DNA from 3 places in the Methylomonas sp. ZR1 genome. Region 3 is predicted to be linked to each of the others. Evidence: riboswitches for the same ligand, from Rfam matches in the RefSeq annotation. Region 3 holds a riboswitch; each other region holds the start of a gene.
What was found. Region 3 has a riboswitch for cyclic di-GMP ahead of DDY07_RS08150 (hypothetical protein). Riboswitches for the same ligand answer to the same signal wherever they lie in the genome.
Positions count from the first base shown of each region.

Region 1 (8,406 bases), 1.6 Mb from region 3:
CAGAGAAAAAAAAGTGGCTATCTAATCCAAAAGCTGTACAAGCAAAGAAAGATCTAGAAGAAAAACTAAAGGCAAAAATTGACGAAGAAAATAAAAAAATCGCCAACAGAATAATAAGTCTTCAGTCGACTTCAAGTCAAAAGCCTAATAAAACAATATTCGTTGTTCGGGACAAAAAATCCACTAACTCTCTCGGTGGAATCAATCATTACGATCCTAGATGGTTTGTTTGCGAAGCTTGCAGGTACTTATTTTCGAAATCTTTAATAGAAGCACCTTATTTAATTAGTACTATTCAATGTCCAGAATGTGGATTTGATGTGTTAACAAGTACATAACACCAATCATTCGGATAAAGAAATGGCTAAAAAATCAAAATCTGCCTACGTCTGCACCGAATGCGGTGCCGATTTTCCTGGCTGGTCCGGGCAGTGCAATCAGTGCGGGGCGTGGAACAGCATCAAGGAAGTGAAGCTGAGTAGCGGTAAAACCGCGCGCGATAACTCCGGTTATGCCGGCAGTCGCAGCGAAGTGCGTTTGTTGTCCGAAGTCAACCTGGCCCAAGCCGAACGGATTTCCAGCGGTCTGGCCGAGTTCGACCGGGTACTGGGCGGCGGCATTGTCTCCGGTAGCGTGGTGTTGATTGGCGGCGCGCCGGGCGCGGGCAAGAGTACCATTCTGTTGCAAGCCATCGCCCATATCGCCCAGCAATTGCCGGTGTTGTACGTGTCCGGTGAGGAATCGCTGCAACAGATTGCTGAGCGCGCGCACCGTCTGCAATTGAATACGGCTGGCATCAAGATGCTAGCGGAAACCTCGGTGCAACAGATTTGCCAAGTCTTGGACGAGGAACAGCCCAAAGTGGTGATCATCGATTCGATTCAGGTGATGTACACCGCCGATTCCGATTCGGCGCCGGGTTCGGTGTCGCAGGTGCGCGAATCCGCCAGCTATCTGACCCAATATGCCAAACGTACCGGCGTGTCGTTTTTCATGGTCGGCCATGTGACCAAGGATCAATCGTTGGCCGGGCCCATGACCTTGAGCCATATCGTCGATGCGCAAGTGGTGTTGTCGTCCACCGACGATTCGCGCTTTAGAGTGTTGCGCGCCGACAAGAATCGCTTCGGCAGCGTCGGCGAACTGGGTTTTTTCGCGATGGAAAGCAGTGGCTTGAAGGAAGTGAAAAACCCGTCGGCGATGTTTTTATCGAGAGCGGAAAAGCCCTCGCCGGGTAGCGTGGTGACTGTGCTGTGGGAAGGCACCCGGCCCTTGCTGGTGGAGATTCAGGCCCTGGTCACCGAAAGTCAGTACGGCAATCCGCGCCGGTTGGCGGTGGGTTTGGATCAAAACCGGCTAGCCATGTTGCTGGCGGTGTTGTCGCGCCACGGCGGGATTTTTACCGGCAACGACGAGATTTACGCCAATGTGGTCGGCGGTATCAAGGTGTCCGAAACCAGTACCGACCTGGCAATTATGGTCGGTGTGGTCTCCAGCCTGCGCGACCGGATTATTCCTTACGACACGGTGTTCTTCGGCGAGGTGGGTTTAAACGGTGAGATTCGCCCGGTCGCCAACGGTCACGCTAGGCTCAACGAGGCGGCCAAGCACGGTTTTAAACGGGCCATCATCCCGAAAAGCAACAAACCCAAGGATCCGGTGAAAAACTTGCAAATTCATGCAGTCAGTAACATTCAAGAAGCGCTGGCCGTGCTGGCGGATTTATAATTGCTGCCCATAATCAATGCCAAACTTCGTCAGGGAACGATATGAAAAACACAGCAGTCGTCAACGCTAAATTTGGCCGTAACGATCCGTGCCCATGCGGCAGCGGCAAGAAATACAAAGCCTGTTGTCTAAAACTGGCCGAAGCGGCGGCGAGGCCGGTTATACCCAGTGTGGACGACGCCTTAAAGCAAGCCTGGCAAGCCGTGGCCCGGCGCGATATGGCGGGTACGTTGCATGGGTTTCGGCAAGTGTTAGCGATCCAACCCAATCATGCGGAAGCACTGGCCGGATTGGGACAGGCTTTGTGTTGGCAGCAGCAGCGCCGGGAAGGCTTAGCCTATCTACAGCAGGCCGCTCTTCAACTGGAAATCGACGCTCAGCAAACCCGCAATATCCGTTTTATGCTGGAGCTGGCCGAACAATTGCATCACTGGGGCGATCTGGATACCGCGCTGAAACTGACCGAATTGGCGGTTAAGCTGGAACCTGAAAATCCTGCCGCACTGAATAATCGCGCCCTGTATTTGACGCGGGTTAATCGATTCGAAGAGGCTTTGCCGTTTGCCAGCAAGGTTTGCGAATTACGCCCCGACGATCCAGCCTGCAATAACATGCTGGCGGTGTTGGAGGCGCATTTAAACCGATTGCCGGCAGCCAAGCAGCGCTTTCAGACCGTAATAGCCGCTAATCGCAATATGCAGCAGACTGCACGTGCCTGGCAGGAGTTGGTAGGGGTGCTGGATAAGCTGGAAGAATATGAAGCATCGTTTGCGGCTTGCCAGCAAGCTAAGGCTTTGTATAAGCAATTACCTGAAATCAGCTCGCTTGACGCCGGACAAGTGTTTCGTGCGATTCAACGTAACAAGCAGGGCTTTGATCAGGCGTTATTGCATCGATGGGCGCTAAGCGACTTTGCCGATAACTTACCGGTGCCGACGTTTCTGCTGGGCTTTTTGCGTTCCGGCACGACGTTGACCGAGCAAGTACTGGCGGCGCACCCCGAGGTGTTTACCTCCGATGAAAATGATCTGATTCATGGTTTGATTCAAGAGCTGCAAAGGTTGAGTGGTGTGCGAGAAGACATTCCGGCCGCCCTCCGCCAGCTTGGTCTGGATGATGTCCGGAAGTTACGTGCGTACTATTGGCGGCGGGTTGGCGAAGAATACGGCGCGGATGCGTTGAATAAATGCTTTATCGATAAAGTGGCGCTGAATAGTATCGATATAGGCTTGATTAGCTGCCTATTTCCGGAGGCCAGGATTATCTTTGCGCTACGCGATCCGCGCGATGTGTGTCTGAGTTGCTTTCAACAGGCGTTTAAGCCGTCTAGCGTGACAGTCAATCTACTGAGCTGGGAAGGTGTCGCCAAGCAATATGCCGCTGTGATGGATCTGTGGCTGTACATGAAGCCGATGATGCAGCCGCGTTATATGGAATTGCGTTACGAGGACACGGTTAACGATTTCGAAAACAGTTTTCGCCGGGTGTTTGAGTTATTGGATTTGGAGTGGGTGGCCGAAGTTAGCGCGTTTCACGAGAAGGCTAAGGGCCGTTACATTGCCACGCCGAGTTTTGCCGCTGTCGCTCAGCCGATTTATTCGCGCTCGGTGGCGCGTTGGCAGCATTATGAAAGTTTTTACGAACCCGTGTTGCCGATCTTGGCGCCGTATATCGATGCGTTCGGTTACGAATGAAGCGAATGGGCAGGGTTGTTCAAGCTTTTTGATCAAGCAGGCTAGATTCTAGCGGATGTAGAAGTGGAGCTTCCGTGCCCCCGGTCATCCTTGACCGACACCGATCCAATTTCTTGCTGATTAACCTGGCCCTTGATCACACTGGTAATTAAGGGCGCCGGGTTAAAAATCAGCTTTAAGTGACATAGATACGTCTCAGACGTTTTCTGTGGTTTTGCGTTTGCCGAAACCGACTAAGCCGGCCATCGCGCTACCGAACAGCCAAACTGCACCCGGCACGGGTACCGGTGATGCGGCGGCGGAGATGGTAGCGGTATAGGCCAGATTGGCGCCGCCTACCGTGCCGTCGTAACCACCCAAAATCAGTGTGTAAGTACCGGCAGTCAGGAAACGGGTCAGCGTCGCGGTGGCGGTGGTGCCTTGAGTGGCTGCGAAGGCCCAGGCGTTTGCGTCAACCAAACCCAGCGTTGTGCCAAGTGGGCTGGCAGCCATGGGATTTAGAGCACCGTTGTTCAGGTATTCTTGATGACGACTGCTGCTACCCGCGGTATCCCAGCCGCTCCACAAACCAAAAGCCGGGCGCAGATTGGAGCCGTCCGACGATACGGTGATAGTCACTTCTGCGTCGGCATGCAGTTCAAACAAACCGTAATCGGCGGTATGCCCCCAGTTTGTCGCGCCGTCTTTATAAGCTTTGGCGCCCATGCCTATGCCGTGGCCGCTGGCGGTTTGCGAGTTGGCAACGCCGCCGTCATTGTGGATCATCGCTACCCAGGTGGCGGGCAAATTGCCAATATAGCCTGGATCGCCGGCAGACCATGGGCCTGCGGCAGAACCGTCCGGTAAGGGATCTCCGGAAGCTAAATTGTAGGTTACGTGAGCGCTAGCCATGCCGCTGATCGACATTAACGCGCCCATGGCGCCGGCTAATGCTAGTTTCTTAAAGGTTAAGTTTGCAGTCATTTTGGATCTCTATCGAATCAAATATATGAGTGTAAGCCTGTTGTTAAACAGTGCTTGGTGAGGAGATTACCGTTGTTTGGCGGCAATCCCGCTGGGTAATTAAGCCGCTAGTGCTTGTTTGCGGCGGCCGAAACCGATCAAGCCGGCCATCGCGCTGCCGAACAGCCAGACTGCGCCTGGAACAGGCACTGCCGAAGTGGTAACCAGTACGTCGTAGGTTACGCCATCGAGCGCGCCGCCACCGTGCGCGCCTACAACCAAGGTATAAAAGCCATTGGTGTGCAACCCGGGTGTGCCTGTGGCATTCCACTCGGCTTGGTCGAACACAAACGAGTAGAACAAGGTGTCGGAAGTGCTGCTCATGCTGGCTGTCCAGATAGCTTCGCCCAAGCTTGAGCCTTGCAGGCCCGTTTCGCCGATTGTGGCAGCCGCGTTACGGTCAGATGTGGAACTGCTGTCCACATTGCGATACAGGGCCACGTCCAATAAGCCGTTAAATTGGCTGTAATCGGCGTCGTTTTTCACGGTAATGGTGGTTTTGATATTGCCCGCGCTGGCGCAGTTAGCGCTTGCTGTGTTTGCGCCGCAGCTAATATGAATCAAGCCATAGTCCAGTCCCAGGCCGGTTGATGCCGAATTGCCTGCTACCGCTAAGTAAGGATGGTCGCCATCAGCCGGTAGGTCGGCCATGATGGTGCCCCAGGTGGCGGCGTTGGTGCCGCCGTTTTTGTCCGAGTAAGCTTTCCACAAGCTACCGATAGTGTTGGTGCCGAAGCTAGGGTTTGAGCTAATAAGGTTTGCTGTCAGTGCGCCATCGTTGTCTGTAGCGCTGGAGCCGGTATGTAATTCGCGTTTGGTGAAACCTGTAGCTGTTGTATGCTGACCTGAATACCACATATAGGGCAGGTTGCCTGCTACTTCTGTGGCTGTCTCAGCCGCGGTACCTGTGCCCGGAATTAAGGTGTTCGCGTTTAAGTCGCCGACTGTATAAACGTTGGTACCGTTGGCGACTCTATTGGTGCCGTTGGAGTTTGCAGATACACCGTCTGTACCGTTGATGCTGTTGGCGATGCCGAAGCCGATGGCGGAGTTACCGGAGGCTACTGTGCCCGCGCCGGTCAGGTTGTAGTAAGAGTGCGCGAATGCTTGACTGGAAACAGCCGCCAGGCCAGTTGTCAAAATAGCTGCTATAGCCGTTTTATGAAAGATCATGATCGTCCTCTTTGTTATTGGAATTAAAGGTAACAGCGAAACTGACAAAACTTGACCAACAGCAGCGAGCCAAACTTTGCCCTCGCCCATGGCGCGCATGGGGGCAATCCGGCCTTCTTTAAATCGTTTTTTAAGAACCGTGATTTTCCGGCCCCGCCTCACGACGGGTGTGGCAAAGCTTGCTTTCAGAGATTTGCTCATTCCGCCAGCGGCAGACATGGCAGGGATAGAGACCTACTAACCGCTTTTCGGAAAGCAAACCACGAAGCAAGTACACTAGTTAAAGCGAATAGTGGGCCAACTTAATAAAATATATAAATATCATTGTATTGCTGCTTATTTTGCCTGGGATGGCATGAGTGAGCTGCGGGCGAAATTCAGCGAAATAGCTCATACGCTTATTTTAAATAACACAGTTCAATTGCTGGGAAATAATCCCCGCTTGGTGGTGAAGTTTGTTTTGGTGGATTTGATTAGGAATTTCTTTCTTTTCTAGTCGTTTATTGTTAGGTTGTTGCGCCGCTCATTGGGTTGGCACGAGATTTTTCAGTGGAGAGATGTATGCAAAAAACCGATAAAACCCCGCTGTGGGTGTTCCTGGCCCTGTCCAGTATAGAAACCCGCAAAGGCGCGTTACTGTTGATCTGGAGTAGTATTGTTTTTACTCTTTACTGTGTGCCTTGGCCGCTCTATTTCGATGGCAATGGCTGGGTTGCCAAATTATTTTTGATCGACGATTGGGAATGGTTTGCGATGATGCTGCCTATGACGTTTTGGTACTGGCTGAGCATGAGATGGGTGGATAAAAACGGCGGCTGGCGTTTGGCTGGTGCGTGATATGCCGCACTATTTTTTGGAGGCATGATTCGTCAGATCGTGACGCTTGTTCCTAAAAGATTAGCTCGTAGATTATCTTTCGATCTTGTAAGCGGCGAGCTTGATTCCGTATTTGCTCTGGCACCTAGTGGTTGGAGTGAAGGTTGCTATCAAAAATCGATTGAATACTTAGGTGGCCGCCATCCAGGTTTGATCGGCTTTCCACCTTGGTAAGCAAGCGCCGGTAGTATCTAGCGGCGATGCTTTCTTCAATTTAGTGTTGTTTCTATGCTTTCACACATTCTGCCTAAAGCCGAAATATCCATTCGCGAAAACCTGCGGTGGTTATACATTCTTAGAAATTTGATGCTGTTTGCCGTTACGGTGGCGGTGTTTATTGCGGTGAACGGCCTGGGTATTAATTTGCCTCAAAACCAGCTGTGGCTGGCGATTTTTGCGATTTCCATACTCAATCTGTACACCTGGCTGCGGCTGAGAACCCCGGAAGAAGTTACCGAGCACGAGATTTTTTCGCAAATATGCATGGATGTACTGGCGTTGGCCTATTTACTTTATTTGACCGGCGGCGCGTCAAACCCGATCATTTGGGTGTTTCTGCTGCCTTTGATTGTAACTGCCATCATGCTGCCGCAGGCTTATGCCTGGAATATGGTGATCATTACCTCCTGCGTGTATACGGTGCTGATTGCCTACAACGTACCCTTGCCGGCAGTCGAGCCGCACATGGCCCATCCGGCGATGACGGAGATGACGCCGGAAATGAGCCTGCAAATGCATTTGATGAACGACCGGCGTTATTTCAATCTGCATGTATTCGGTATGTGGTTTGGTTTTGTGTTTAGCGCCGGCTTAGTCGCTTTTTTTGTGGTCGAACTGTCCAAGACCTTGAAAGAGCGGGAGCGTAATTTAGCGGATGCCCGCGAGAGTGCGCTACGCGACGAGCGCGTGGTGTCCCTAGGCACCTTGGCGGCCAGCGCCGCGCATGATATGGGTACGCCGCTGGGGACGATCGCCATTTTGACGCATGAGATGGCGGAAGAGCTGTCGGCGCATCGCTATCCGGATCTGCATCAGAAACTGATGATTGTGCAGCAGCAGATTGATCGCTGCAAACAAGCTTTGTCGGTGATGTCGGCCTCCGCCGGCGAGATGCGGGCGGAATCCGGCAAGGTGATGCTGGTGAGCGAATATATCGATGAAGTATTAGGCCAGTGGCGCACGCATAAAGCCGCTACCCGGCTCAAGCTATTTATTTCGCCGAATGTGGATATGGAAGCGCGCGTGATTGCGGAACGTACGGTGACTCACTCCATCATTAATATCCTAAATAACGCTGCCGAGGCATCGCCGGTCGATGCGGGCATCGAGTTTCATGTGGAATGGGATGACGAAACACTAAACTTGAAAATCCGGGATTTCGGTCCAGGCTTGCCGGCTGAATTTATCGAGTTTGCAGGGCACCAACCGGTCAAGAGCAATAAGCAAGGTATGGGAGTTGGCTTGTTTTTGACTTATACCACTATCAAGCGACTCGGCGGTAAAATACAGTTCAGTAATTTAGAGTCGGGCGGTGCTTGCGTTGAAATCAGTTTGCCGCTTTTAGCTAAGGAGAGTATGCATGAACCAATTACCTATGGATAAGCCCAATTTATTGCTTGTCGATGATGACGTCACCTTTTGTTCGGTGTTGAAGCCGGCGTTGGAAAAGCGCAATTTTCAAGTGACTGTCGCCAATGATGTTGATACGGCAATGAAACTGGCGGAGCAAACCGAGCCTGAATACGCGGTAATCGACTTGCGGATAGGTTTTGACTCCGGTTTGGAAATGGTCAAGAAACTGATTTCTTTAGATGACAATACCCAAATCGTCATGCTGACCGGCTTTGCCAGTATTGCCACTGCGGTGGAGGCTATCAAATTGGGCGCGATTCATTATCTGACCAAGCCGGCGAATGCCGATGAGATTGTTAGT
Region 1 covers NZ_RCST01000001.1:124,435-132,840, forward strand. The annotation lists gene DDY07_RS00575 (hypothetical protein) at 1-338, shown strand, start outside; gene radA (DNA repair protein RadA) at 361-1,728, shown strand; gene DDY07_RS23790 (sulfotransferase) at 1,770-3,422, shown strand; gene DDY07_RS00590 (hypothetical protein) at 3,618-4,385, opposite strand; gene DDY07_RS23980 (hypothetical protein) at 4,485-5,597, opposite strand; cyclic di-GMP riboswitch class I at 5,697-5,781, opposite strand; gene DDY07_RS00600 (hypothetical protein) at 6,159-6,434, shown strand; gene DDY07_RS00605 (hypothetical protein) at 6,459-6,647, shown strand; gene DDY07_RS00610 (ATP-binding protein) at 6,702-8,075, shown strand; gene DDY07_RS00615 (response regulator transcription factor) at 8,053-8,406, shown strand, end outside.
Region 1: it holds a riboswitch for cyclic di-GMP, as region 3 does, so the genes downstream of both, DDY07_RS23980 (hypothetical protein) here and DDY07_RS08150 (hypothetical protein) in region 3, are expected to answer to the same signal.

Region 2 (11,324 bases), 3.2 Mb from region 3:
CAGCACATTGAAACGGATGATCGCCAACGTAAAGCTGTCGGCTTGCAGGGCTTGTAAATCGGCCGCGTCGTCCAAGGACGACTCGAACAGATTCAACACACCGGAAGCGAGCAAATCGGCGGCGGTACTGTTGCCACCCAAGTCAAACACATCCAGTTCGTCACCCAACACCGGATCGCCGAAAACCGCGCCGGCGAAGGCCAAACGTGTTGGGTCAAACTGAATATTAAAGTCATACGTTGCTAACGCAGCGCCGCCCAAACCGGAAATGTTCAAACCGATTTCAATGGCTTCGACGGTTTGGCTACGGGGCGTGAAATGTAAATCAATGGCCGCATCGGCCACACCGCCGGCGGCGAATAATGCTATACCGACCAGGCCGGCTTTTAGTTGTTTCATCATCGTTGTTAGTCCTATATTCGGCACCCTGGATTCCCGCGTGCGCGGGAATGACGGAGTAATTTCGGTGCGTGCGTCAGATTGGAGAAATCTGACTACCAGCCGCTTGAATCAAGCTCGTTTAAATCGCACAGCGCGAGCGCGTACACAGCAAAGTCAGCTTGCGCACATCCAACACATTGATCACACCGTTTTTATCCAGATCACGGGGATCGGCTATTCCGGTAGCCGGTTGGTTGCGTGCCGCAATGACCACGTTCAAATCCAGTTGATCGACATCGCGGTCGCCGTCCAGATCGCCTTTTACCGCGATGTTCTCGCAGCTATCCGGTAGATGATTCAAATTGGTATCGCCGCTGACCCGGTTTTGAATATCCAGCACATCCGATTTGCCGTTGTTGTTACAGTCCGGAAACACGTTCAGGTAATACACATCCTGCTCGCCGTGGTAGGTGGCGGTGTAAGCAATGTGCGCGCCGTTGGCGTCGGAGACTAACTGGGTGTAATCGCCCATTTTGTCGCCTTGCCGCTCTTCGCCGTTCACGATGTTATACGGCAGATGCGTATTGAACACCGGCGTGACCGCCTGATTTTTGCTCCAGGTTACGCCGCCGTCCCAGGAGTAGGCGTAGTAAAGCTGCGAATAGCGATACGGCGCGCTGCCGCTGCCGTTGCGGGTGTCGTACCACACCGCGTCGAGGCGGGAGTTGGCCGCCACGCCCAGCATCGGGAACCATTGGTAAGCGTTGGCGGCGGGTGGATCGTCATTCACCCGCACCGGCGCCGACCAGGTAACGCCGCCGTCGCTGCTGCGCACGAAATGAATATCCTGCGGATCGCCGCCGGTTTGCCAGGCATAGGGGGAGACATGCGCCAGCAGGTAAATATTGCCGCGCAACGGCCCGGCCGATTGATCGGCGGCAATTTGCACATCGCCGTCGCCACCCAAGGGATTGGGCAACTGCAAGCTCGGCGACAGGAACATCATGCTGTTGCCGCCCATATCAACCTTTTGCGCGGTAAAGGTGGGTGAAGCGGCGGGATCTTTGGCATCAACCGATTTCAGGAAATAGTGCCCGCTACGCACTATGCCCAAGGCACTGACGGACAAAATCGTTTCATCGACGCCGAATAGATAAACCTCGCCTTCCGCGCCGATGGTCAGCCGGCCAAAGCCAAAGTTTGCCACCGGCAATGCCGCATCCGGTTCTTGATAGCTGACACCGCCGTCCGTGGATCGGATGAAATATTTGGGGACATAATTTGGATCGGGGTTACTGTCGGCCGGCCGCCGCCAGGTGCTGTACATATACCCGTCGCTGGGACCGCCGGTTTTATCGATGGCCAGCCAGTTCTTGTCGCCTTTAAACTGATACACGGGCTCCGACCAAGTCACGCCGCCGTCGCCGGATTTAAACACCGAAGTGCTATCCGATACCGCCAAAGACTGGTAATAGAAATTGCCCAAGGCATCGACCTCCAACACCGGATCGGTGCGAGTTTGCAGCGGCAAGGCCGGCAGCATGCCGGTAGTCCAACTCGCGCCGCCGTCAAAGCTATAGGCATAGCCGCCGTGTTTGACGGCAGTGGGCGGTGAATCGAACTTACGCCAGCCCACGACAATATTGGCGGGATTTAGCGGATTCAAGGCCAGCGTCGGCTCGTTGCCTTTGTCGCCGGCGATGTTTTGCCCCTCCGCATCGACATTGACTTGATGGCTACGGTACTGTCCAAAGCTTATTACCGGGGAAGGCCCTGCCTGCGCGGCTGTCGTCAATGTCAAAACGATGCCTAAGCCTGCCGCGATTTTTACCAGCCTAACGTTACGGAAAAGGGGTGTACGCCATTCGCCAGGGGCAGTTAGCGGCCGAGTCAATCCTGCAACTTCATCCCGTTTCATCACACGATCTCTCTTTTAGAACGACCATTCATAACCAATCCCGCCAAGCCACTGGCAAACAGCCATACCGCCGTCGGCAAAGGCACCGCCGCCGGCGTTTCTCCCGACACCACGGTGGTTTGCAAGCTGAAAGTACCAATGCGCGTATCGCGCAAGCGAGCGTCGCGAGCGCCCAGATGATCGAAGCCCCACCCTAACCCAAGATTGCCGTTAAGGCTTAACGTATTCCCGACTATTGCGGTGGTGACATCAAACAACTCAAAACCGCCCGCATCGAAACCGATGTGATTGGTAATCACCCAGCCGGAACGCCCGGGCGTTGCCGCTTCAAGTGTAGGATCGTATTCCAAGGTCATATCGCCCAACAACACTCGATTGGTCGGCGGATCTACGTCCACCCTAAAACGCATGACACCGCCCAGACCGATACTACCGCTGGCAGTGCTGAACAAATTGCCGGGCTCGAACGCGAAAGTGGTATTTCTGTTCTGCCGCCCGCCCGGATTGACTATCGGACTCACCCCGTTGACACTAAATTGCAACCCGGTTGCCGGAATTTCATCGGCCACCGTATCGTACAAATCCGGCGTATTGCCGTCCCGCAGCTCAACAAAGGTTTTTGATGCCGCCGAAGCGTCGTAAAACTCTTCCAGATAAATAGAAGGCCGGCAGCAAATCGGAAAGTCCGCGGTGGGCGTGTCCGGATAATCGTTCACATCAAGGCTGGCGATTAGCACATCGCGGTTTAGGTTAAGGACCAGCGCACCGCCGCTGACTGTCGCGGCGTGGGCTTGGCTGATCGACAATACACCGAAAACGGCTAATAGCCAGGTGGATGATCGATGATTATTGATTTTCATAATGTCACACTCCTTGAAAGATATGGCCTACGGCCTATGCCGATAAAGCCCAAAAAGCCGCTAGCGAATAACCAGACCGCAGCGGGTAGCGGCACCGCCGATACCTGTCCGCAACCGGCATAGGCACCCGTGCCCAAACAGAAACTGCCGACATCGACCAGTTGCGCGCCTTGCAACATGCCGGCGTTTTCCGGCGACATCAGTAAATCGCCACTCAACTGCCAGTTTCCGGGGTTGCTAAAGCTCAGGCTCAGGTTGTTTAAGTCGTACACCGCCATCGTGAAATAAATGTTATTGGCCAGGTACCAACCGGTGCGGCCCAAAGTTTGCCGGTTGGCATCGTAAAACAGCGAAAAATCGCCGTTGACCAAGCCGGCTCCAGTCGGCGGCCAGTTCGGCGCATAAAAACCCTGCACGCCGGTCATGCCCACTTGTGCCCCGGCCACGCCGGCCAGCGTGCCGGTATCGATGGCAAAATCGGCTGATGTGGCTTTGACGTAACGCTGGCTGGCTTGCGGACTGGGATCGCTACCGATAGCCGTCAACTCGAACACCTGATTGAGTCCGGAAATCTCGGTGGTATTGAGTTGGCTAAGCAAATGGTCGCCGGTATTGGCCGGATTATCAGCATTGGACGTTGCCGTACTCCAAAACGTCGACAAGTAATAGCCCCCGGCATAAGGTGCCAGCGCATTCCGGTCCAGGTTCATCGTAAACGTACCGCCGGATGGCGCATTCAATGTCGCGGCGTCGGCGCTTGCCGAGGCCATTCCCATACCGATGGCTAGCATCGCCCGTACCACCAAAGCGGGATAGCCACAGTTTTTGTTGATCTTCATAAAATCCCTATCAGCGGATGGTCAGAATAAGCCCTCTCCCTGCCTAAATACACAAGCGGCCGCAGTAGGCGGCATGCGGGCACGAAGAGGGATTTATTTTGGAAAGTCCTTGCCCGGAGCGAATCTTGGCGACCGCCCCAAGCCCACTTTGCGCGTTAAGCCGCGACCGAGGCTTTTCTACGACTTTTACCCAGCAAGCCCAGCAGCCCGCTGCCGAACATCCAGACCGCCGCCGGTACCGGTACCGCCGATGGCGCCGTACTGGGAGCCAGGCTAAAAGTACCGACCACGGCATTGGTATTGGCGCCAACCAAACCGGCCCATAAACCGGTCCATTGCAAATCGCCGCTCAGTAGTAATTCGCCATTGCTGCTTAGCGACTCGGAGACGTTGGTCAGCTTCAAGAAATTTTGGTAGCCAAAACCGGTATCGTAGGTTTTGATATTCCAGGTGCTCCCGGTTTTTACCAGGCTAAAGTCGTAGGGCGTCAAAATGCCGCTACCGCCTTGGCTGGTTAATAACCAGGCGCCGCTCAGACCGATTTGACCGACCGAGGTATTGCCGGCGTCCATCGTCGTGGCTTGTTCGGTACGGCCATAGGGGCCGGCAGCCGGATAGCTGTTGGTCGTGGTGTTGGCGTTAACCGCAAACGACATCGCTGTGTTGGCGGTTGCCGATAGCGTCGTTCCGCCGGTGGTTGCGCCGGTGATACCCAGCAAATTGTCGCTGGCACCCCAATGTTTCGCGACAATCCAGCCATTCGGATAGCCACTGCCGACATTCACCGATGCCGCCGCAAAAGCGGCATTGTTGATGGTAATGGTGGCATCGCCGCTGACTTGTGCAGCGCTGGCTGTAGCAGGCGCCAAAACGGCGGTCAATGCGCTGAAGGCGAGCAGGCCGGCGCTTACCCATTGAGTGCGGTTGTAGTGCAAGATTGTCATTTTTTATTCCTTAATAAATTACGGTTAAAGTTAATCTGCAAATCGCCAACCCGAATTTCGGGTCTTAAACTGGCAGGTAACCCGGCTGTCTTAATCTCCAAGACCCGTGGCTTTCCGGCTCCGTCTCGCGGCGGATGTGGCATGTTTGTCGCGGTCCTTACGACATCACTCTAAATCCCTGAGTGAGGTGCTCCTGAAAAACTCCTGTGGCAAATAGTTAACGACGGCATCAGTACTTGATTGAAAAACTTAGAAACCCGGCGCGGCCGGCTGCCGGCGCTACCCGGCCCTCGAAATAGCCGTAGGGCTGAAAATAATCCTCATCACTGAGATTTTTGACCGTGGCCGCCCATTGGAAACGCCCGGTTTCGTAAGCCAACGCCGCGTCGAAGCTGTGGTAGCCGGCGGTTTTAAAGCGATTGTTATTGGATAAATAAGCGCCGGCGCGGGCGTACACGCCGAAGCCCAAGCTAAAACCTTGCAACTCATCTTGCTGAAAGCGGTAATGCGCCCAGAGCCGCCCGGCATCTTCCGGAACTTGAGCCAAGCGATTGCCGGCAGCCACCCCGGCTTTGTCGTCCATGAAGCGGGCGTCGGTATGCGCATAGTTTGCCAGCACGCTGAAGCCCTCGACCGGTTGCCAGAGCAAATCCATTTCGATACCGCGCGAGCGTTGCTGCCCTGCGGCGACCGAACGCCGCAGGAAATCGCTGCTGTCGGTGACCGCGACCTGGCTGCGCTCGATTTGGTACAACGCCAGTTGGCCGCTGAATTGATTCGCAAAATTGAATTTCAGACCGGTTTCCAGATGATTCGACAATTCCGGGGCCGGCGTATCGACGAAATTGACAAACGGTTGGCCGCGCATGCCCTCGCTATAAGAAATAAACCAGGAAACCTCGTCGTTTAGGTCGATCACGCCGCCGAGGCGCGGCAACCATTTCAGCGTATCCGTGGTGACATTTACCCCGGTTTGCGCGTTATTAAAATCGATACCCACCTTGCCCAGCCTAAGACCGGACAGCCAATGCAAACGCCGGTACAGCGTGCTTTGCCACTGCAGGTAAGCGCCGTAAGTGAGGTTTTCGATGAACTGATTTTCCCGGCCCGGACCGGGTACGGCATAAGGGGAGTCAAATATCGGTGCGCGCAGATCGACCGTACCGACGCCGAATCCTAAGGCGCCGAAATCGCCCTCGATAAAGCCGGCATCTTGCAAACGGCTGTAGTCCGCGCCCAACAACAGATTGTTTTCGCTAGGACCCAACTTGAAATTGCCCTGTAAATTGCCCAATACGCTGCGTTCATGCTGTTGTTGAAACAATTCGGCGTTCACCAGGGCCCAGCGCGATGCCGACAGCAAGGGCCGATCCGCGACCAGGCCATCGCTGCCGAACAGGGTCTGAATTTTCTCGTCGAATTTAGCCTGCGCATAGCGCGCCTTCAGGTTTAAGCGCCAGCTCCCGGTGAGCTGCCGGTCCAGCGTAGCCCATACCGCATCGGCATCTGAATGGCTATCGGGCAGATTGGCCGGCCCCGGGAACAGATCGGGCCGGGTAGCAAAATCGCCAGCGATGCTGCCGGTGGCGGGCAAGCCCTGGTACTCCGGTTGCTGCCAACGCGACAGTTTGGCTTGGATCGTCAAACGGGTTTGGTCGTTATCGGTCAGCGTCAGGGCCGGGTTAAGGTTAAAACGCTGCGTTTCGATTATGTCGATGTTATCTCTGGCGTTGGTATATTCGCCCGTCATGCGCAACAAAATATTGGCGTTTAGCGGTTGATTGACATCGAAAAACGGCTGATAAAAGCTGTGGCTGCCGATTCTAAAACCCGCTTCGCCGAAGACTTTGGCCTGCGGCAATTTGGCAAGCAGATTCACCACCCCACCCACCGGCGAGCCCGAACCGCCGCTGTAAAGCAAAGCGTTGGAACCCTTCAGCACCTCGATTCTTTCGATATTAATAGTGCTTTCCCGGTCACCGGGGTTGTAGTACTGGGTAAAGCCATCCAGCAGTTGTTCGGAACGAAAACCGCGAATTAATGTGCCTTCGATAACCGGACTATAGAGCGTATTGCGCGCCACTATGCCGCTAACATTGACTAAGGATTCGCTGAGGTTGATCGTTTGCTGGTCGTCTAACAAGGGGCGGTTAAGCGCGTGCACCGACTGCGGGATTTGCTTGATTGGCGTGTCGGTTCCGGTAGCGCTGGCAATATGCCTGACGGCATAGGTCCGCGCCTCGTCAAGCATCGGCTCGGTGGCGATTTCCGCACCGGCCTCCGCTGTTTTCGAGCCCACGACAGTCATGGCATCCAAGGTAACAGGGGGCGGCAGGCTAGACACCTCTTTTGCCGCCGGACTGCGTTCCAAAGTCACCGTGTCGGTATCGATAAAACGGTAGGTAAAACCGCTGCCATGCAGCAAGTGTGTCAACGCCTGCTCTGCCGACATGTCCCCGCGCAGCTCCGGACTGGCGAGCTCACGCAACATGTCCGCTGAAAAAATCAATTCCAACTCGGCTTGCGCGGCAAATTGAATCAGCGCGTTATTCAAGGACTGGCCGCCGATATTGAAGTGGCGAACCACTTCCGCAGCGACCGCCTGGCTGCTGCTCAATTGTCCGCCGGCCGCCACCAGCCCGATCAACACCCAGGTATCGACACCGACGCGGTTGCCTTTCAGCGCATAGCACAGATATACGGCTGGCCGATGCCATACGCCCACTGCCAGCGGGTAGCGAAAATCGTTAATCCGTGCTTTCAAGATCCGTCCTGTCCGAAAAATAATGTTTCTCAACATAGAAGTCGTTTCAGCACAAAAATCGATCACAAAAATTTCCTGATTGGCAAAAAATCGTCGCTATTCCGGCAAAACCGCGTTGAAAAAATCGCAGCGCTGCGCGACTGAGGAAGTTTCCGGCGGAAGGACGACTTTGGCTTGAATGCGGGTAATGAGGGACAGCAGTTGAAGGCTTGAGCCTGTGGACTGGGCTTTTCGCCCAATATGAGCCAAACCGATTTTGGCATGCGCGCAATACCCTGAGTGGCTTGCAGCATTAAAAAAATCAGCGATGCAGTAACACCCAGGGACCGATACGGGTTTCTTGCAACGCCAGCGCTTTACGCACCGAGGACAGCGCCTCATCGGGCGCATCCAGAGAAAACACCCCGGTTACCCGCAGATTTTTAAGTGTGGCATCCGCCAGAAATATCCGTCCCAATCGATAGCGCTCCAACTCGCTGATCAAGTCAGCTAAAGGTCTATCGTTGATCACTAGGCGATGCTGCCGCCAAGCGGACTGTTCCGCGCCCACGGCCCGCGGATGCGGCAGCGGCAGTCCGGGTTGATAGACCAAGCCCTGCCCCTGGGCGACGGTAACGTCACTGTCCTGATCCGCCGTACTGACCGCTACGGCATGCTCCTGGACGCTCACCTCGGTAGGCCCGGTCGCGGTTTTATACACGTCAAACACCGTGCCCAAGGCGCGGACCGTCAAATCGTCGGCCACTACGTCGAAAGGCCGCCGGCTATCCTTTGCCACCGTAAATTGCACCTGGCCGTGGTGCAAGATGATACGTCTGGCCGCGGCGGTGAACGCTACCGAAACCGCGCTATTGGTGTTCAGCAGCAATCGGCTGCCGTCGCTGAGTTGAATCTCGCGAATTTCACCGGTTTGCGTGCGGTAGTCGCTAAAATAATCGCTAAATAAGCGCGCTTGTTGCGGCATGATCAGACTAATCGCCAACAGCCACATCGCCGCGACGGCCAGCCCGGCCGTAAACCAGGTACGGCGCGGCCTGGCCAAAGGCCGGCGGCTGGCTGGTTTATCGGCCTGGCTCTTGAATAACGTTCGCCCTGAGCCTGTCGGAGGGGTCACCAGTCTGGGCTTCGACGAGCTCGGCTGACACGGAATCCTTCTGATAGATAGGGCTGGGTCAATAATCTGGCCAGCGGCACGATTTTGTTCCGCCGCCGTGTGTCGAGACGCGGGTTGCAGCGATTCGCTCGCACTGGACAAACTGCCTGCCAGCACCATATCGCGGAACAAAGCTTCAGCCTCGGTAAATGCCTGGGCATGCAAGGGGTCGCGGCTCAACCAATCGGCGAAGGCTTCGAGTTCCGCATCGTCCAATCTGTCGTCGCGCAGACAAATCAACCAGGCGATGGCCTGATCTTGCAGACTGGTGTGAGCGGATTTGTCGGACGGCGCTGGCATGCAATCTCCCATTATGCAAGGCTGTTATTGATAAAGACGTGCGAGGCGCGAAAGCGATCATACCAAGTAAGGCAAGCGGCGGCAGTCAACGGCATCGGGATGAAGTGGGTTGCGGAAAAATAATGCGGGCTTGCTGTTTAATCGGCCAGTTGCCGGGCGCAATGCGCCATGGCTTGGGCCAGCAGCTTATTGACCTGGGACTTGGAAATCCCCAAACGTTCGGCGATTTGGGTATAGGTCAGGCCATCGACCCCATGCAGTAAAAACACAGTACGGCAGGCTTGCGGCAACTCGCCCAGCGCATGCTGCAACGCGGCCAAACGTTGTTGACCTATCAACACCTGTTCCGGCGGCGCGGCGTTACCGGGAAGAGTGTCAACCAGCGCATCAATATCTTCGTCGGCACCGTAACGGTCCCTGACCATGGTTTTGCGCTGATGATCGATGGTCAGATTAATCGCAATCCGAAACGCCATGGCCCGCGCATTATTTGGCGGCGTTTTCTCGGCTATTTGCCGCAGTCCCAAGTAGGTGTCATGGGTTAATTCGGCGGCAATGTCCGGGCATTTCAAGCGCCCGGTTAAAAAGCGCAATAACTCATCGGCCAAGGACTCGGTCCAGAACGCGGAAATATCGGTCATTGGCTGTGCACTCATGCGTATCGGAAATATCCAAAGCTTCAATCAAAAACAGCAGCCGGCCGGCACCCCGCCAAAGCCTTACCGCATAGCTGCGTCAGAGCGTTTGCAATTATCGAACCAAAGGCGAATATTGCCGGCAAGCCTCGCCCGGCGTCCTGCCCTGCTTTGCTCCATAGTGGCAGGCCGCCCGCGAATGCGGCAAATAACCTGCGGCATAACCGGCAGATAACATAGTTTTATCGAGAATCGCCGCCAGACTCAGCGACTTTGATTTTTAGCGCGCGCCAAGACTGTATAATCCCGGCAATCCCACATATTTATTCACTCAGCTTAACCATCCCCCAGTCATGCGCACCACCCATCTGTTTTTCTGCCTCATTTTCATCCTTGCCGTTCACGGCGCTATCGCCTGGAGCCTGAATCGCCCCCAGGACGCCGGTGTCGATGTGCCTTCGGGTAAATTGCGCAGTTTGTCGTTCGCCCCTTATCGCGATGGATTCAGTCCGATCGAAGAAAAGTTTCCATTGCCCGAACATATCGACGCCGACCTGGGTTTGATTGCCGATAAAACCCATACCATCCGCACTTACTCCATCCTCGGCGGCATGCAGCCGACGCCCGAATTTGCGCGCAAACACGGGGTGGAAATGATTCAAGGCGGCTGGCTAGGCGATGGGCATGCCAGCAATAAAAAGGAAATCGCCGCGCTGATCGAAGCGGTGAACGCCCATCCGGATGTGATCAAACGAGTGCTGGTCGGTAACGAAGTGCTGCTGCGTAAAGACATGGATGTAGACACGCTGATCGGCTATATCCGCCAGGTTAAACAGGCGGTGAAACAGCCGGTGTCGTATGCCGATGTCTGGTCTATATACTTGAAATATCCGCAACTGATGCAGGAAGTCGACTTTATTACCGTACACATTCTGCCCTATTGGGAAGACGAGCCGGTGGCGATTGAGGAGGCGGCCGGACATGTGGAGAAGATCGTCCAACAAATCGAAGCCAAAGCCCACAGCATGGGCCTGAACAAGCCGATTCTAATCGGCGAATCCGGCTGGCCGGCCGCCGGCCGCCAGCGCGGCCGAGCGGTGCCCAGCGTGGTCAACGAAACCCGCTTCATCCGCAGCCTGATTGACGTAGTAAACCGGCACGGTTTGGATTACAACATCGTCGAAGCCTTCAACCAGCCCTGGAAAAGCCATAACGAAGGCGTGGTCGGCGCCAACTGGGGCTTGCTGACTATCGACCGCGAACCAGTGTTTCCGCTGACCGGCCCGGTTTACGAAAATCCGGACTGGCTAGGGCATTTTGCCTGGGCGACGGGTTTGTGGCTGGTAATGGTTGCGGCCTACTTTAAAAAATTGGCCCATTTGCCTTGGCCGCGCCAGATTGTGTTTTTGACGCTGACCCAAGTATTTAGCGTTTGTCTGGTCACGCTGGCAAGTTTTGCGTGGTTTACCAGCTATAGCCTCTGGCAACAGGCTTACACCCTCTTGATTATCGCCGCCAACGGCGTGTTGA
Region 2 covers NZ_RCST01000001.1:4,994,825-5,006,148, reverse strand. The annotation lists gene DDY07_RS22935 (cohesin domain-containing protein) at 1-402, opposite strand, end outside; gene DDY07_RS22930 (hypothetical protein) at 521-2,299, opposite strand; gene DDY07_RS22925 (hypothetical protein) at 2,299-3,159, opposite strand; gene DDY07_RS22920 (hypothetical protein) at 3,156-3,998, opposite strand; gene DDY07_RS22915 (hypothetical protein) at 4,154-4,942, opposite strand; cyclic di-GMP riboswitch class I at 5,015-5,093, opposite strand; gene DDY07_RS22910 (TonB-dependent receptor) at 5,172-7,706, opposite strand; gene DDY07_RS22905 (FecR domain-containing protein) at 8,008-9,159, opposite strand; gene DDY07_RS22900 (sigma-70 family RNA polymerase sigma factor) at 9,297-9,815, opposite strand; gene DDY07_RS22895 (glycosyl hydrolase family 17 protein) at 10,148-11,324, shown strand, end outside.
Region 2: it holds a riboswitch for cyclic di-GMP, as region 3 does, so the genes downstream of both, DDY07_RS22915 (hypothetical protein) here and DDY07_RS08150 (hypothetical protein) in region 3, are expected to answer to the same signal.

Region 3 (11,324 bases):
GAAACAGTTCTCCGTACTTTGTGGTTGGGGTCTTATGCCGTCGGTGATGGTAAACAAGCTCGGCAGCGAATAAGGCAGTTTGATATTTAGAGCAAGGGCTTCCTGAAAATCGCAGGCTCTCACTTTAGTGACATCTTCATCCAGTACAGCGGCATTATTGCCCGCCAAATGCTGTAAATATTGCTTACTGAACGATAGCGGGTTACCAAAGTCGTCGACGCCGCCTGCGCCAATATCAGCCGTTTCTTCGGTGACGCCTGTAGAAGAAAAGCCGGTATCGAAAAATGCGGTGACTGGGGCGTTTTTGATAAGCAATGGTATGCGATTGACCACATTGGTGGATGCGCTGATGAAGAAAGTCGGTTCACCGAAGGCTTCCGGATGAGTTTTGGCAATGGCCGCATTGGCGTTGATCGATGCCGCGCTGAAGTTGGGTCCTAAATGGCAGAGCGCGCACTGATTTTTTCTGAATTGTTTTAAGCCGTTCAATTCCGACGCGCTGAGTTCCATGGGTTGATTGCCGGCGTCGCGGGCGCTGTTGTCGAAGGGCGATTCGTCCGAAATCAATGTGCTTTCATAGAGTTGGATGGCCAGGCCAAAGAACATGCCAAAGTTGGCTTCGGTTTGATTATAGGGCGCAAACCCTTTGGGGGCCGGAATTGGCGGGTTACCGCTGTACGACCAGTATTTTGGATTGAATGCCTGCATGATCAGCAGCTTATACAGAGTGTTCATGCCGGGTTTGCTATTGAGGCTGTAAGGTCCCAATACACTGTCTTCAGGATGTACTTTTTGGTTTTGCAACGGGCGGCGTAACAGCAGCTTTCTACCGAGTTCCATCAAGGTCCGGTTGCGGCAGGCCATTTCGGTAGTGTTTTGTGGCGGAGCTACCGCTAATGACGCCAGCGAGGAATTGATTAAATGCAGGCGCTGCTTAATTAGCGTCGTGGCGTTCTGTTTTACCCAGACGCCGGCGTCGGGATCTCGGTCGCCCCAAGGACTGCTGCCGTTAAACACATTGTTGGCGCGGCCGTCCCAAAAATTGCGATGATTAAACACCGCATTGATCACGCTGGGCGCATTGCGTGGCGTTACTTTGCGGGTGCCGACCGCGCCGGCATGAAACAGGCTGTCGACGCTGCGGCTGCAGGTGTCGTTAGGCGCTGTGTAGCGGTCCACTGCTCTGAATTCACCACCGAAAGTACCGGACGAACCGACTACATTGTCAGTGTCATAGAGGATCGCGGAATGCTCTTGGAATGGATCTTCCCTTTGATGTAGCGGAAAGTCGCCAATGCTGAGGGTATGATTGGGTCCCAAAGACCCACCCGTCATGGCATTGCTGAATGTTTGATCGCTTAAGGGGCTGGATTGGCCGCCCGGAGCAAGCTGATTTTTTACTCTGCCGTCGGCGCCGGCGTGAAAGTGGCAGGACGCACAGGCCATGCCGTCGCTACCCACGTTAGTATCCCAGAACAGCGCTTTGCCCAAGGCAATCGCGGCGTTCTTGTTGACGACAATAGGGTCCGGGCCGTCCAGTAGGCCGGGAACAGGCGGAACGGGCAAATGCTTCAGGCTTATCGGCATGGGCCCTAGTGCCAATTCGACCGCGGCGGCGCTGAAACTGAGCAGTACACCTCCGGCTAAAACAATCGCTAATTGGCTATGACGAAACAATGTCATGGTGAAACTCCACTGAGAAATGGTTGGTTGGCAACAAATACGGCCAAAACGCCCGCATCAGCGGGCTCAAGCTATAAAAAAGGCCGATAAACCACAAAGCGTAATTTATCGGCCATCCTTTATTCCTTTGGCGAAGTCCCTCGCCAAACTTCCTTTTTTATCGGAACATCGGCTTATGTGCTGGGTGTTGGCTTACGCTTTAGCGTTGCGTTTGCCTCTGCCTATAAAGCCGGCCAGTGCCGTACCGAACAGCCATACAGCGGAGGGTACTGGCACCGCCGCTGGCGTGTAGGTAGAAGGGGCGGCCGACGCGGAAATGTTCAAAGAGATGCCGGCACTGCTTCCGAGGACGTCTGCACCGCCGACGAACACGGCATACCAGCCAGCTTGCAAGTCGTTCAGCGTCAAGGTCGCGAATCTTTTGGTGTTGGCAAAAGCAGGGTTGCCGGTGACGCCTATAGTGCCGGATACGCCGGTTTCATACAGGTCGTCGATACTGACATCGTGGGCGCCGGAGTCGATGACACCGCCGAAAGAGTTAACGTAGTTTTTGCTTGAGGAGCTGACGTAGCCCAGGGTTTCGACAATGCCGTCCGCGCCGGTTGCCCACATTATGCCTGGATCGCCGGCTTGGCCGACCGAGTTAAATTTGTGAATTTGGCCGGTTAGCTCGGCCGGTGTATCGACGCCGACCGTTTCACCCGAATAAGCCACATTGGTTCTGAAAATTGAAAAAGCCGGAAAGTTTGCCGCGGACGAACGCGCGTCGACAGTCACGGATTGGGCTGATGAGCTTAAATAAAAGTTGGTAAATGCCCCTTGCATGCCCCAGCCATCATTGGACAGAGACGGATTGCCCGCGAAGCCCAAATTGCTGGAATTAAAACTGGGGTTTGAGATGCTGGTGCCCAGCTCGAGAGTGTTATCGGCACCTGACCAAGCCGCCGCAGCAGGTTGAGCAACGGCAAGGGTTAGCGCGGCGGAGGATAGGGTGATTTTAAAAATAGTTTGTAAATCGATGTTCATTTTTGAGTGTCTCCAATATCTACCACATCGTTGTTTACGATTGTGGTAGATTTAAGTTGCTGTTTAATTTGGATTTGTCTGAGTATTTCGGGCCTGGCAGCCAAAAGATAGACATCTCCAAAGGATTTAGACATGCATTGCGAGGGGTGAGTCGACAGCTGATGTCGGCTGACCTTTTCGCTCTTGTTTGCCGGGGTTTACGCGGTGCGGCGTTTGCCGAATACACCGAATCCCATTAGTGCAGAACCGAATAACCAAACGGCCCCTGGCACCGGCACTGCGCTAACACCCTCGCCGGTTATGGTCAAAGGCAGGCTGGCTCCTGTGACGTAGTCAGTGGCGGTCAGGGTAATTTGATAGTCGAAATGATCTTGACCGGTGGCGCCCGTTATCGGGTTGACGCCGGTCGCACCGGTGATGGTGTCGCCCTTGTTGAAGCCCAGTACGGCTTCTTCGATGGTCAGAGAGTAATCGCCAAAAGCAATAATGTAATTGCCCACGTCCAATGCAGTAGCCAGATAGGAGTCTCGGCTCAACAAGCTGCCATCGGCCCATCCGCCGGTATTGCCGGGTATGGTGTAGGCTGGACTGTCGTCACCGCTGACGATTTCGGTAGTCAGTGAGACTGTGTCCTGAAAAATGCGGAATTGGCTATCTGCCAGTGTTAGTTCGCCGTCGCCGTTTATATCGACATACGCGCCGGGATGCGCGCCCCAGCCCGCTGCGTAGCCTTCATTCGCCAGGACATCGATTATCACATTGGCAGCCGATGACAAGGAGAACGAATAGAAATCGATTGTGGTACCGGCGCCGTGAACCGGGTCGACGGTTTTATAGATGGTGCCGTTTACGGTCTCGGCTTGTACATTGCCGAGGCCTAAAAGTGAAATAGCAAGTGTTGCAGCCACCTTTTTCAAGGCAGGCGCATGTTTCGTGTTAACAGACATATTTCAATTCCTTTCATAGTAAGACGAAGATTTTTACCGGTAGGTTTTACCGGCGACATTCAATGTTTCGCAATTCCCTTTGCGAGTCGTTGCCTAGCGCACTTACGCCGGATGCCGCGATGCCAGGCTCTTACTTTCCGGTCCTTTGTGTACGGTAAGTGCTGGGCCGATGGCTTCCCGCGCAATTTGAACAGCCTTAAAACCGCTATGTATTTCAATATTCCTGAATTGATCACGCTACGCTATGGTTGCGAGAGAGACCGTCCAAAGAGTTTTAAATACCGGGCTTGCTTGCGTAGTGAGTTAAACAACGGGTTTAGCTAATCAGGTGATACAACAAACTATTCCTGACCAGTGAGCGAGCGCTATGGGTAGTTGTCGGTGTATGAATCTCGACCGGCTAGACCCTTCTCTTACCCGCTCATAAGAGGCAGCTCGACTATCTGAATCAGATCCGCAGCTTTCCGGCCCCGCCTTGCGACGAGTGTGGCGACTTGGTGGCTGCGCCCAGGAGGGTGCAGCACTATTTGTAATGCAAAACGTGCGCCAAAATATATTTAAGCGTGGATTTGTAGTGCTTTTCTATGGCTATGTTCATATAAAACAATGGGATAAGCTGTTTTATTTGATAGGGTGGAGTAGTAATAAGTGTGGCGGTTTTCTGGGGTTTTAGATGGCTATAACGCTATGCAGGGTGTGTTATTTCGCGTATTTTGGGTTATATCCCTTATTTTATTTAAGAGATTTTGGGTGGCAGCTTTGAGTTTGCGCCGTAAGGGTAAAAGTCATAAGTTCGGGTAGTGATATACCAAGCTGGCTGCTTAAAAATCAGGGTGCTGGAACGAAGGTTGGGAACGAATTCCGAAATAAAAATCCAACGTTCTCATGCGTATCATGACTTCGTCGGCAATCGACGACCAGCCTCGCCGGAGCTTTAGTCATCTGCCAATTGCTGACGAAAATCACTCTGTCCCAGAAAAGGTTGATTCCTCTAATCGCCTTTGCCATCAGGTGGAAAAGGCATTTTTTGCATTTAAGGCGATGGCATGGCATAGCTACTGGTTAAGCTAAAAACACCGCTTGGTTCTTGCCAGCCTTGTAGTTACGCGGTATTGCGCTTTGGGCGGCTGTGTTATGACGACACTATCCAATATTTCCAACACAAAATTTTCAAACTTAAATTAAGATGCCCGACACTTTCACCGAGGATAGATATGAATAAAACCGATGCCATTTTGAACAAGGGTCAGAAGCTCTATGAAGACGATGCCTACATTTTGTTGTGGACGAAATTTTTTGGCCTGAGCCTGCTGGCGCTGACCTCTTACTATGTCTACGATAAACAAAAGCAACGGCTGATCAAGCTCATGAGCAGAGAAAAAACCTATCTGATGAGCATCAGTTACTACCTAACCCACGATTATGGTTTTACCCCGACAATGGTGCTGGAAGGTATCAGTTTATTTAAGGATATTTCGGTGGCAATTGCCGATAGAGGCTGCGAGATCTGGAAGACCTTCTTTGCGGAAACCGCCAAAGATAAAGCCAGGACGTATGCGGTCCGGGGCATCCGCAAGGATAAAAAAGCCAAGGCTTGAGTTTCCACACCTTATGCATTTTGTGCTTGGAGGCCGTCAATAAGTCGCGGACAAAACCCTGGTCAGTTTTTAACTGCTCGAGCGGCAATCTCTTTATAGGAATAGTCAGTGCAGGAATCATCCACTAAAAAACGCACGCCAATTTTTGGCAACAAACCTTTGGCTCGACCTACCAAAAGGCCACCGCGCGCATGTTGATTACCCAAACCGGCGAGTTGGTCGGTTTGCTGGGTCCGGTGCATCGCAAGCAGCGGCTGCTGCACAGCTTGGGCGACAACGCGGCACTGATAGTCGAACGGGTATTCCGCCCGTTCGGTTTGGACATCGGCGCGCAAACTCCGGAAGAAATTGCCTTGTCGATAGTGGCCGGCATTCAGACCCAGCTCAACGGTCGTAGCGGCTGGCAACTGGGGAAAGAGCCGGTTGCGCTCAAACATGCCTGCAGCCATGGATAATGTGCATGCCGTCATCGTGGCGGCCGGTGCCTCCAGCCGGATGGGCAGTCCCAAGCAATTACTGATTTGGCAGGAGCGTCCATTACTGGCGCATGCGCTTGTCAATGCGCAAGCCGTGTTGGCGGAGCGGACGTTGGTGGTATTGGGCGCAAATGCTGAGGCGATAAAAGCCGCGGTCGATTTGAGCGGCAGCAAAGTGGTATTGAATCCGAGTTGGGCGGACGGTATGGCCGGTTCGATTCGGGCTGGTATCCAGGCTGTGCCGGACTCAGCTAGCGCGGTATTGTTGATGCTGTGCGATCAACCCTTGATTAGCGCCGCGCATCTGCAAAGTTTGCTTAGCGCTTGGCAAAACGCGCCGGAGCGTATTGTGGTTAGTCAGTATGCGGAGTCGTTTGGCGTACCGGCGGTGTTTCCGGCTGCTTATTTTCCCCAGCTAGCCAGCTTGACCGGCGACCGGGGAGCCAAGCCCTTGTTACTGCGCTTCGAGGACACGCTGGTAAAAGTGCCGTTGCGGGAAGCGGAACTGGATGTCGACACCTCGAGCGATTACCAGCGCTTGCATGCACTCAATGAGATGTAGCCCATGATTGCCCAACCGCTTGACGCCTACTTACAGCGTATTCGCGAGCTATTCATCGAACTAGGCATTCCGGAAGAACTGCCGGCAGGTAGAGGTTTGGCATTATGCCGCGAGCCTTTAGAGTTGATCGTCGCGGAAACCACGCCGCAAGGCAGAGCGTATTATCTCACGGCGGAAGCGGCCGTTGCATGGCACGCATTGAAACAAGCCGCTGCCGAGGAGGGCATTACGCTATTGATGGTCTCGGCCTTTCGCAGCGCGGATTATCAAGCCGACATTATTCGGCGCAAGCTCGGGAAGGGCCAAACTATCGACGAGATTCTGCGTGTCTTGGCCCCGCCCGGTTACAGCGAACACCATACCGGTCATGCTATCGATATTGGCAGCGACGACTGCCCGGAGCTGGGCGAACGGTTCGAACAAACGGCTGCTTTTCAGTGGCTATCAAGCAACGCAAAACGCTTTCAATTTTTTCTGTCATTCCCGCGCGATAACCGCTTCGGGTATGTTTACGAGCCTTGGCATTGGTGTTATCGGGGACGGCTGTCGGCCAAAAGCAGTCTGTGAAAAATATAAAAAGTCAGTTCTCCGAACGGCTGGTTTATAGCGATCACTTGACATCTGTATTGTGCTCATTTTCTAAACGCTTGAAATTCGCTAAACAGCATTGGCCTGATGGGTTTCTAATTTCACAAGCACATTCCCCGGCTTGAGTACGTTGCATGACGAAAGCTTTGATCGGTTCTGCCCGTTGATTTTTTAACGCCGATAAATACTGCTCGGCGTCAATATCAAAACAGTAACAAAGCGCGTCGTTTTGAATGGCTTGATAGCTTCTTAATTGCTGCTTGGGAATAGTGTTGCCCACGCTGGAAAAGTACCCAACTGAGCATTTTTTGACAGGGCAAAAATAATAGCTGTCAGTGATGATTGACTGATTCTCGGGAAACCTGACCTGATGAAAAAGCGTAGACATATCGACACTTTTACAAGTGGAGCCGCATTCAGGACAATTCTGTTTGGTTTTGGTGGATGTACTTGGGCAGCAATCAGACATAGACCGTATCCTCGGCTTTATCGGGTAATAGGTGTGACCAGGGAACCCCGATAACCGGCATCTGTCGTGGCTTTGATCAAGGCGACGCTATTGGTTTTTTGGCTATCGAAAGTAACCACGGCCGTTTTGGCATCGTAATCGATAGCCACTGTTTGCACGCCTTCGACTTTCTGTAAGGCTTTCTTGATGGTGACTGTGCACATGGCGCAGGTCATATTCTCTAACTTCAGTGTAACCGTTTGTTGTTGGTTTGGCTGTGCCACTGTGGTTTCAGCATAGGCCATTGGCATCCATAAAGTGGCCGGTAACAACAAGCTTACCAGTAACAATCCAGAATTAATTGTCATATCGAGATCCTCTCAAGCCACGAAAAAAGGCGCTAACCAGGGAAAGGCCAGCAGACTCAAAATGAATGCTGAACCCAACCAAAACATCAGGCGTTGTCGGCGCTGGATGTCGAATGTGGCGCAGCTTTCACCTTCCTCACAGCGTTGAGGCATTAGATAAAGTTTTCGATACCCTAACGCCATAAAGACCACGGTCAGGATGATGAAAAATGGACGGACCGGTTCCAGTGCCGTCAACGTACTCATCCATGCGCCACCAATACCTAAAGATAAAAGTAAAAAAGGCCCGACACAGCATGCCGAAGCCCCTATAGCGGCCAAGAGAGCGCCGATACCTAACCATGACGGTGTGTAAATGGGTGTTTCAGGGTCTGTATTCATGTCAATCTCCTAAGCCAAACCATGTTCAATGTTGGCAAGGAGTCTAAACCCTGTTGTTTAGAACAGAGTCAAGTGGCCGGTGGTGTCTTACTTAAAATTAGAGGTTGGTTGATGTATCATCGCCAAACGCATCGAGAATAGCGCAATGAGCGGCTGGCGCTGTCTGCTGACAATCGTTGACCAGGCTTCCCAATGCCTGGCGCAGTGCCGTTAAATCCCTGATTTGTTGATCGATCTGCTGGCATTTCTGCTCGGCGAGTTGCCGAACATCAGCACAGTGCGCCCCATCAAGGGATAGCAAGGTGGCAATTTCTTTCAAGGTAAATCCGGCCTGTTGAGCGCGTTTGATAAAACGTATCTGGGCAATCGCATCAGCGGAATAAACTCGATAACCGCCATCGGGTTTCGCGGGTTCCGTCAATAAGCCGATGCGTTGATAGTGACGGATGGTCTCGATAGTGACTTCGGTTTGTTTGGCAAGTGTGCCAATAGTTAGGTTCATGCCGTTACAAGTTTCTCAGATTTATAAGTTCCACAAAAGCTGATCGCCAATTTAATGCTCCGTTGTTCCCCGAACCCACTCCGCCATTTCACGATTTGCAGTGACGGCCTGCTGGTAAAGATCAATCACTTCTTGGCTATGCGCTTTAAGATCGTTCGCGTGTCTACCGTATAAAAAGCTTTTTGACTCAAATTGGCTGAGCATTTTTTTGTGTTCCTCTATCTTGATCTGCAATTCGTTCGCTTCGTCTTCGAAGTGTTTGGCTAGTGCTACATGCTGTATGGCAAGATCAGGAGCCATTGCATGCCGATCAAAGAGGCTGCACCCTGATAGTAAATATTGCGCCAGAAAAAGGGTAATCAGTAATTTTGATTTCATGGTTTGTTCCAAAAGAAGTTTATAAGTTGTTTCTATAAAGTTGCTCAGGCTATTTAAAAGCAACGTTTTTGGGATGTAGCAATCTCAATCCGTTTGCAACGACCAATAAGGAAGCCCCCATATCGGCTGCAATGGCTTCCCATAAGGTCGCCACACCGGCAAAGGCCAAGACGGCGAACACGGCTTTGATCGTCAGCGCAAAAGCAATATTCTGTCGAATAATCGCTAGCGTTCTTTTGGAATGCCCAATCAGCCAAGGCAGATTGGAAAGGTCATCACCCATCAGAGCAATATCGGCTATCTCGATGGCCGCATCCGACCCTAACACCCCCATGGCAATCCCCAGGTTGGCCCGTCCCAGCGCCGGTGCGTCGTTGACACCATCACCGATCATCGCTACCTGGCCGTATTTCTCGACCATTTGACTGACTATCTCCACTTTATCGGCCGGCAATAATTCGGCGTGTACCTCATCGATGCCAATTTGGGCCGCGATGTTATTGGCCGTCACCCGATTATCGCCGGTTAACATGGCTAAATGTTTGATGCCTGTCTGTCTCAGCGCTTGCAAAATCGATCTGATGTCGGCGCGAGGTTGATCGGCAACGGCAATGAGGCCGCAAATATGCCGATCATTACCAATGGCAATCACGGTTTGCCCTGTTTGTTCAAGGGTAATCGCCTTTTCACTGATTTCCGGGATTTCTTGACTACGTTCCAACAGATAACGACGCGATCCCAGCCAGAAATCCGTGCCATTAAATAGTCCGGTGACACCTTTACCCGGTAGAACCATTACATTCTCTGCGCTGGCTACGTTGATACCGCGTTGTTCCGTATAGCGTAAAATGGCTTTGGCCAACGGATGATTGCTTCGTGATTCCAGTGCGGCAGCGCGGCTTAAAAGTTCTTCTTCGTTATGACTATTGAATGGATAAACACCGGTTACGATGGGCTGACCAGAGGTCAGCGTGCCGGTTTTATCAAAGGCAATCGCAGCAAGATGGGCCGGTGTTTCGATATAAATGCCACCTTTGATCAGAATGCCTTGTCGGGCCGCACATGCCAGTGCCGCGACAATACTGACCGGTGTCGAAATGACCAATGCACAGGGGCAAGCAATGACTAGCAACACCAAGGCGTGGTAAAACCATTCGTTCCAGGCCCCTTCGAAAAATAATGGCGGAATGATGCACATCACCAACGCCACCAACATTACTGCCGGGGTATAAATACGCGCAAATTTCTCTACCCATTGCTCGACCTCGGCTCGCTTACCGTGGGCTTCGCCTACCAGGCGGGTAATCTGTGCCAGGGTGGTATCCGAAACCAGCTTGGTGGATCGGATTTCCAATGTGCCTTCAGCATTAATGCTGCCGGCAAACACCTCGTCACCCACTTGCTTGGCAACCGGCATGCTTTCACCGGTAATCGGCGCCTGATTGACTGAACTGAAACCGGCAATTACGTTGCCATCCAGGGGGATTTTAGCGCCAGGCGCCAATATGAAATGGGTACCGATACTGACTTCTGCGGCAGATACCATACGTTCCTGGCCAGCTTCATCCTTGATCGTCACCGTCGATGGGGCTAAATCCAGTAAGGCTTCTACGGCATGCCGGGCACGACCAATACTCCAGCTCTCAATTGCCAGAGACAGCGCAAACAGAAAACTGACCGTTGCCGCTTCAAACCATTCATCAATGAACATCGCACCGATTACAGCAATCGTCATCAGCAAGTTCATATCGGCCCGTAAGCGTTTCAAGGCATAAAACGCCTTAACGATCACATGCCGAGCACCGCAAGCCACCGCTAAACCAAAGGCTATTTTTTCAGGCAAAGGCATCGCCTGCTGAGCGTGCGCATTCAATAAGCTTTGCAGATAGTCAGTGACCACGTCCCATTGCAGGGTTCCGTTTTTTGCCGAGCTGAAAACGGTCTGAATATCCACAAAGCCGCCGGCTATGGCGATATGAATCATCATGCCGGCCACGATAAATACACCGCTAAGCACGGTATAAACGGTCTTCGAACGGTGTAGTTGTTTGACATCGGCATCAGTCTGACCGGATTGCCAACGAGCCGCCTGCATGCCCGTTGCCGCTACCGCTTTGATGATGGTTTTTTCAGTCACAGGCTCGGCATCAGACAACAGTGTCATTCGCCCGTTTAAAACATCAAATGCCAGTTTGTCACTGCCCCCCACTAGCGGGCCTATCGCGCTTTTCAAGGTAGCGACCTCTTCGGCGCAATCCAGTCCCTCGATCTTGAATGTCATACCACTCGACGCGGTTGATGGCGTTGGCTGGTGACTATCCAGTTTCTCACCAGGACAACAACAGGTTTTTTCTGATGGCTTGCAAC
Region 3 covers NZ_RCST01000001.1:1,765,328-1,776,651, reverse strand. The annotation lists gene DDY07_RS08160 (cytochrome-c peroxidase) at 1-1,683, opposite strand, end outside; gene DDY07_RS08155 (hypothetical protein) at 1,876-2,709, opposite strand; gene DDY07_RS08150 (hypothetical protein) at 2,907-3,656, opposite strand; cyclic di-GMP riboswitch class I at 4,083-4,157, opposite strand; gene DDY07_RS08145 (hypothetical protein) at 4,871-5,254, shown strand; partial or broken gene DDY07_RS08140 (XdhC family protein) at 5,443-5,709, shown strand; gene DDY07_RS08135 (NTP transferase domain-containing protein) at 5,702-6,292, shown strand; gene DDY07_RS08130 (D-alanyl-D-alanine carboxypeptidase family protein) at 6,296-6,859, shown strand; gene DDY07_RS08125 (hypothetical protein) at 6,903-7,349, opposite strand; gene DDY07_RS24430 (MerT/CopZ fusion-like heavy metal transport selenoprotein) at 7,367-8,077, opposite strand; gene DDY07_RS08110 (MerR family DNA-binding protein) at 8,175-8,579, opposite strand; gene DDY07_RS08105 (hypothetical protein) at 8,631-8,957, opposite strand; gene DDY07_RS08100 (cation-translocating P-type ATPase) at 9,007-11,238, opposite strand.